DNA from 2 places in the Vibrio hippocampi genome. Region 1 is predicted to be linked to the other one. Evidence: riboswitches for the same ligand, from Rfam matches in the RefSeq annotation. Region 1 holds a riboswitch; the other holds the start of a gene.

Evidence for each region. A riboswitch is a leader RNA that binds a small molecule or an ion and turns the genes downstream of it on or off. The one in region 1 is predicted to bind lysine.
Region 2: linked by a shared signal. The riboswitch ahead of L9Q39_RS08975 (Na+/H+ antiporter NhaC family protein) and the one ahead of lysC (lysine-sensitive aspartokinase 3) in region 1 are both predicted to bind lysine.

What each region holds. Positions count from the first base shown of each region.
Region 1 is NZ_CAKLCM010000002.1:2,214,558-2,217,980, reverse strand. It holds rRNA gene rrf (5S ribosomal RNA) at 37-152, shown strand; tRNA gene L9Q39_RS12275 (tRNA-Asp) at 210-286, shown strand; gene lysC (lysine-sensitive aspartokinase 3) at 567-1,916, opposite strand; lysine riboswitch at 2,015-2,190, opposite strand; gene L9Q39_RS12265 (valine--tRNA ligase) at 2,321-3,423, opposite strand, start outside.
Region 2 is NZ_CAKLCM010000002.1:1,479,137-1,482,559, forward strand. It holds gene L9Q39_RS08975 (Na+/H+ antiporter NhaC family protein) at 1-1,233, opposite strand, end outside; lysine riboswitch at 1,348-1,530, opposite strand; gene L9Q39_RS08980 (H-NS family histone-like protein) at 2,236-2,643, shown strand; gene L9Q39_RS08985 (inosine/guanosine kinase) at 2,703-3,423, opposite strand, start outside.

The sequences.
Region 1 (3,423 bases):
TTAGCTTTTTTAAAGCTGAAAGTAAGCAAGAATTTGCTTGGCGACCATAGCGTTTTGGACCCACCTGACTCCATTCCGAACTCAGAAGTGAAACGAAACAGCGCCGATGGTAGTGTGGGGCTTCCCCATGTGAGAGTAGGTCATCGCCAGGCTTTAAACATTGTCTATTTAAAGCCCTTTTTTGGTCAGACTTTAGATAGTACCACTGCGGAGTGGTAGTTCAGTTGGTTAGAATACCGGCCTGTCACGCCGGGGGTCGCGGGTTCGAGTCCCGTCCACTCCGCCATTTATTTAGAAAAAGCCCTAGCAGCAATGCTAGGGCTTTTTCGTGTCTGTTGTTTGTATCCACCAGCCAATAGAAAATGCCCTTCCGATAGTTGCTGAAACCCTAACATTCACCACCCACTCGATACCTTGCCTACTGCCTAGCACCTATTTCCTATCACCATCATTCTTTCGAAGGAATGACCCTACCTCAAGCAAGCTATACACTCGCTTTAACAAATCACAGAGCAATAAAAAAGGCAGCTTAATGCTGCCCTTGTCGTATTCCAAACTAACTCTGACTATTCAAAAAGCTCTTCATGGAGTGCTTTCACCGCTTGCTTAGCCTCTTGTTCATCGAGTAAGAAGCAGAGATTATGAGGGCTTGCTCCGTAGCAAATCATGCGAATATTAAAGTCGTCTAATGTATCGAATACTTCAGCCGCCGATCCTTTGGTTTCACTCATGTTATTGCCGATCAGTGCAATTAGGCTGAGTCCTTGCTTTACTTCAACGGTGCACAGTTGTTGTAGCTCTTCTAGAGTGGCTTGAGGCAGTTGTGGTGCACCGCCAGCGGTATCGGTTTGATCCAAGGTTAAGGACACGCTGACTTCTGATGTCGTCACCAGGTCAACAGAGATTTTATGTTTAGCGAGTACCGTGAATACATCCGCTAAGAAGCCATACGCTTGGAACATCTTAGGATTACGCAGTGTCACCATGGTTTGGTTATTGCGTAGTGCTAACGCTCTAAATAGCGGCGCACTTTGTACACTTTGCTTGACCCAAGTTCCCCCTTCTCGAGGCGCTTTAGAAGAGCCGACAAAAACTGGGATTTGATGGCGAAGAGCAGGGAGTAGCGTCGACGGATGCAGAATTTTTGCACCGAAGTTTGCCATCTCTGAAGCTTCACTAAAGCTAATTTCCGGAATTGGACGAGCGTTAGGCGCAATTCGTGGGTCCGTGGTATAGATCCCCGGAACATCGGTCCAAATCTCTAGACCGGAAGCTTGCACCGCTTCGGCAATAAGAGCTGCGCTATAGTCACTGCCACCACGCCCAAGCGTTGTAGTATCGCCTTCATCGTCAGAACCAATAAATCCTTGTGTCACGACAACATGCTCATTGCAAAGAGGAACCAGTTTATGTTCTGCTGCTGCTCTGGTGGCTTCAAGGTTAGGCTCTGCTTTACCAAAGTCACTGTCTGTTTTTAGAACTTCGCGAATATCGAAGCGTACCGCGTTGATACCTCGTTCTTGCATCAATCGGGAAAGTATATGTGTCGACATGCGTTCACCGCAGGCAACAAGATGATCAGTAAGCTTTGCGGTCGCATCAATGCAAGCCGCTTCAGATAGGGTAGCAACCTTATCAATTAAAGCGTCAACGCGAGCTTCAATGGCGCTCGCATCAGATAGCTGCCCCATGATGTTGTAGTGAATGTGTTTTAATTGCTTAATGAGTTCGGCACGACGTACATCGTCTTTTACACCATTAGCAAGTTCGACCAAAATATTGGTGACGCCTGAGCAGGCGCTGCTAACAACGAGTCTTGTTTGTGGGTTGTTTTCGATGATTTCTGCACAACGGCTCATTGCTTCGAAGTTGGCGACGCTAGTTCCACCAAATTTAGCGACATTGAATGCGCTCACACTGTTTCTCCAAGAATTCCAAAAATTAAAGCGGGCTTATAGCCCAACATCCGATGTTTGAAGAGAAATTAGAGCAGAGGAATAAGAAAGTAACAATAGACCTCAGAAGCTCCTCACCAATAGGTTGGTGACAGTTAAAGGGATTCAGCCCGTTTAACCGACAAACTAAAACCGACAATTCTAGTCCATCTCGGCACTGCTCCCCATAGATAATAGGTATTGGAGTTGTGGCTCCACATATTACCTGCCTGGGCAGTGCTCCTCTTCTGCTTGATAGCTTCACCATTCAACGTGTTTCGTCGTGAAATGTCAATAATCCGTGCTAGATATTTTGTACTGAATTTAGCTGAAAAAAAACCGAGAGCTTTTGGCTCTCGGTTTGTTGTTTTGTTTAAGGCTGAAGATTATAGCGCCGCAATCGTCACTTTCTGTTCTTCAAGCTTGCTTAACGTATCTTTGTAGCCTTCAAGCTTTTCACGCTCTTTAGCCACAACAGCTTCAGGTGCTTTGGCAACAAAACCTTCGTTACCTAACTTACCTGCGATACGTTTGATCTCGCCTTGAGTTTTGGCAATCTCTTTGCTTAAGCGATCTAGCTCGGCATCTTTGTCAATCAGGCCCGCCATTGGGATCATCAGCTCAGATTTAGCGACCAACGCAGTTGCACACGCTGGCGTTTCTTCGCCGGCAGACAGAACCTTGATGGTCTCAAGCTTAGCCAGTGAAACCAATACCGCTTTGTTTGCTTCAAGGCGAGCAGCATCTTTCTCATCTGCGACTTTTAGCATCACATCAAGTGGCTTGCTTGGAGCAATATCGTACTCGGCTCTTAGGTTACGGATACTAGTGATAAAGGCTTTAACCCACTCAATGTCATCAAGCGCTTCTTGGCTGAAGTTAGCTTCTTGATATTGAGGAAGGGCTTGTAGCATAATCGTATCGCCTTCAACACCGTCTATCAGCGGCTTAATGCTCTGCCAGATAGTTTCGGTGATGTATGGCAATACAGGATGTGCCAAGCGTAGCGTCTTTTCTAGCACCGTGATCAGGGTACGACGCGTACCGCGCTGCTGTGCTTCTGTCCCTTTCCATAATACGGGTTTGGTTAGCTCTAGATACCAGTCACAGAATTGGTTCCAGATGAACTCATAAATGGTGTTCGCAGCCATATCGAGACGGTAGTTGTCGATGTGGTTGTTAAACTCCTTCGCTGCAAGCTCAAACTGGGACTCGATCCATTTATCCGCTTGCGAGAACTCAATGTCGCTACCCTGTCCGTTTGTAGATGGGAAGCCACAATCTTGCTCTTCTGTGTTCATCAATACATAACGGCTCGCATTCCAAAGCTTGTTACAGAAGTTACGATAACCCTCTAGACGTTTCATATCCCAGTTGATATCACGACCAGTAGAAGCCATCGCCGCTAGAGTAAAGCGCAGTGCATCGGTACCATAAGCTTCAATGCCGTTCTCGAACGTTTTACGCGTGTTTTTCTCGATCTTTTTCG
Region 2 (3,423 bases), 740 kb from region 1:
AGTGCCGGTTGCGAATGCCATAAAGCCCGACAACAAGAATAGAATCACAGGCAGCCAATGAATGTCGATGTTACCTTGAACGGTTGAAGATAGGTAAGCACCAGTCTTCATATCGCCAATAACAGAGCCAATTGACCAAGCAAAGAACAGAATCAAGATGGCGCCAAACATTGAACGCGCACCAATCCACATCGTCATGGCAACATCTTTCAATGCCAGTTTTTGTCTAACCACGGTCGCAACAGCGGTAAGCAAACCTGCGCTACCACCATAAATGAGGGAAGTACCAACATCGGTGTTCTCAAAAGCACCCAGAAGATTGAAGGCAATGCCATCCGCTGCTAACGCTTGACCGCCAGTGAACAGCATAGCAACAATCATCGCGCCAATCAGAACCAAAATAGGCAGAATAAGATCGGATACCGAGCCAAAATCACTCTCTTTAATATCCAACTCTTCGTTCAATTCATGGGCTTCTTGAGTATCGGTTTCTTTATCATTATCAAAACCGTGACCTTTCTTGGCTTGAAGCTCGTGCTTACGCATTGGACCCACATCAAGTTGGAACCACGCAACCGCAAACACCATCAGCAACGCAAACACCGCATAGAAGTTCATCGGAATGATACGCACGTAGGCACCAATCGCCGAATACTCAGTAATGCCATGCGCCACTAGGATACCGCTGACAATCGTCATGATGTAGGCGCCCCAACTCGAAGCAGGCATCAGAACACACATTGGTGCTGCGGTGGAATCTAAGATATAAGCAAGTTTGGCGCGAGAAACATAAAAGCGATCCGTCACAGGGCGAGAAATCGCACCGACTGCCAAGCTATTAAAGTAATCGTCGACGAAAATAAATACGCCTAAGAATGCCGCAAGCAACTTTGAGCCTCGCTTGCTCTTAACACGAGCCTGAGCCCATTCAGCAAACGCCTTGGTGCCGCCAGATAAAGTTAACAGCGCAGTCATCATACCAAGCAATAATAGGAAGCCTACGATGCTCATATTCCACATGTTTAGACCGCCATCTTCAACGATAACGCCCGAGACGGTATTAAAAATGTACTGAGCTGAGTTAGCGAACGAAAAGTCTTGGAGTAAAAGTGCACCAAGTAGGATACCCACGCCCAAAGAAAGCAGAACGCGGCGAGTGATAATAGCAAGGCCAAGAGCTACGATCGGAGGTAGCAATGACATTGGGGAGGTAGCAAAATCGATTAAATTCATGATCTTCAAAAACCAGTTTTCAGGTTGGTTAGAGATCTACTGCAGACATGTGTACCATCAAAGTCAGTACACAAATGTTGAACTAAGCGAAAGGGAAGTGAACACTTCACCCAACCCTACAGTAGCGCTCCATAGTTTAACAAATAATAGACTATGGCAGTGTTGCTCCTTTCGGATACAACCCCAGCAAGAATGTTTGATGGACAATTCTCACTTCGGCGACTGAGCCTTTTGTTGTCGTTCATTGGCATCACCCCAACGACAAGGACTTTTCACAATCGCACCTCTACATCAAAAGCAAGATTTTTCACTACATTAAAACAAAATGACGATAGAAAAATCTCACCTTTGCACTAGGTGGGCGTTATTCTACTTACCGAAAAGTCAATTGCAACACAAAAATTGATGGAATTTTGTGAATGTTGTGATGAGTTTTAATCGTTTCCGTTAACAATTAAGTAGATAAAATGCGTTTATCAGCAAAAAATAAGAAAACGGTCACCTATTCCCTTATGCAAATTAATTTATAATTGTCAGTACATTAAATAAAGTTGACTAATTCCTGACCCTGCCATGACATTAGCTGGTCATTTAGATGTAACTAAATATTTCAATCATTTCTCTATAACCGTTGCATGTGATTATGGCGACTATTTATACCCTACGTTCCATTAATCCTATTTATGTTAATAGCTCAATGTTGGCCGCATACTTCCTTTGAAATGACATCTCGTTCAGATAATCCTCATTGCCACTTAACTGTATATGCAACGGCAAACACATTCTGTTGAAAATTTTTTAATCGCTATTACTCATCATTGGAACTAATTAATACTAAGATTGTCTTCCTATAAAACACCGTTATCATTAATGAGACTGTTTTGATCTCCAATTTGTAACCAATAATTAGAAATTCGCATATAATTAAGCAATAAATATTGTCATAGCTAAACTTCGAGTTTATTATTAACCAATAACCTAATATTAAAGATGGGAATTCACATGTCTGAATTAACTAAAACTCTACTAAATATCCGTAGCCTTCGTGCTTTTTCTCGTGAACTGACTCTTGAGCAATTAGAAGAAGCTCTTGAGAAGTTAACGATTGTTGTTAGCGAAAGACAAGAATCTGAAGCGGAAGAACGTGCAGCTAAAGAAGAACGCGAAGCTAAATTAAGCGAATACGCGCAAATGATCGCTAAAGATGGTATTGATGTTGAAGACCTTATTGCGGCGCTTGCTGGCGAAAGCAAATCTAAAGGTAAATCTAAGCGCGCTCCTCGTCCTGCTAAATATAAATATATTGATGCAAACGGCGAAGAAAAAACTTGGACGGGTCAAGGTCGTACACCTTCTGCAATTCAAACTCAGCTTGATGCAGGTAAGTCTTTAGAAGAGTTCGAGATCTAATCTCACTTTTACAAGTGAAAAAAAAGCGCCTTTCGGCGCTTTTTTTATCTTTGCAATTTTTATCTTTCCCAATAAGCCTCTTCAAGGCTGTCTTCTCTCTCTGGTAATCCGCGAGATAAACGAGGGGAATGCTGAACCAAAACTTCATAACTCGCTCGGTTGGCATATTTGCAGACTTGAGAAAATGATGAGTAAGTAATGAACGAATGTTGATGTTTGCTTGAATTAGGCACATTACCTCTGTGGTATTTGTTCGCCGCCATATCATGCAACAGTGCCGACAATGCTGCATCCCCTGCACCATTGGTATTTTTAATTTTTTCCGGTCCACCCATATAAGGCGCAATATGTGAATAAACCTTTAGTGGTTCTTCACACTCTGCTCTTAATGCCGGGCGACTAAATTCAAAACGGTTGAACTCGGCAATATTACCCGGAAGTAATGGCAACGACGTTTCTCGTTTAGCACTATCTTCTGTGTAACCTGCCATAAATAGTCCAACGGGACCTGCGGTACACAGCACTAAATCCACCCACTGCAATACTTTGTCAGCGGCGGATAATGGATCACTATCGCCCGTTAATGCTTCGGCTTCATCTTCATTCATCGCTACAACAGTCACGTGCTGCTTTAAAAACTGTTGCCAATACTCGGGATCTTCTTGAATAACAAAACGAGTGCCTAATGTTAATACCACAGGAACATTGTGTTTTTTTGCATATTCAATTGCCTGCATCGTCGCTTCAGGCATTGGGTCACCCGGTTTACAGCGGACTAAA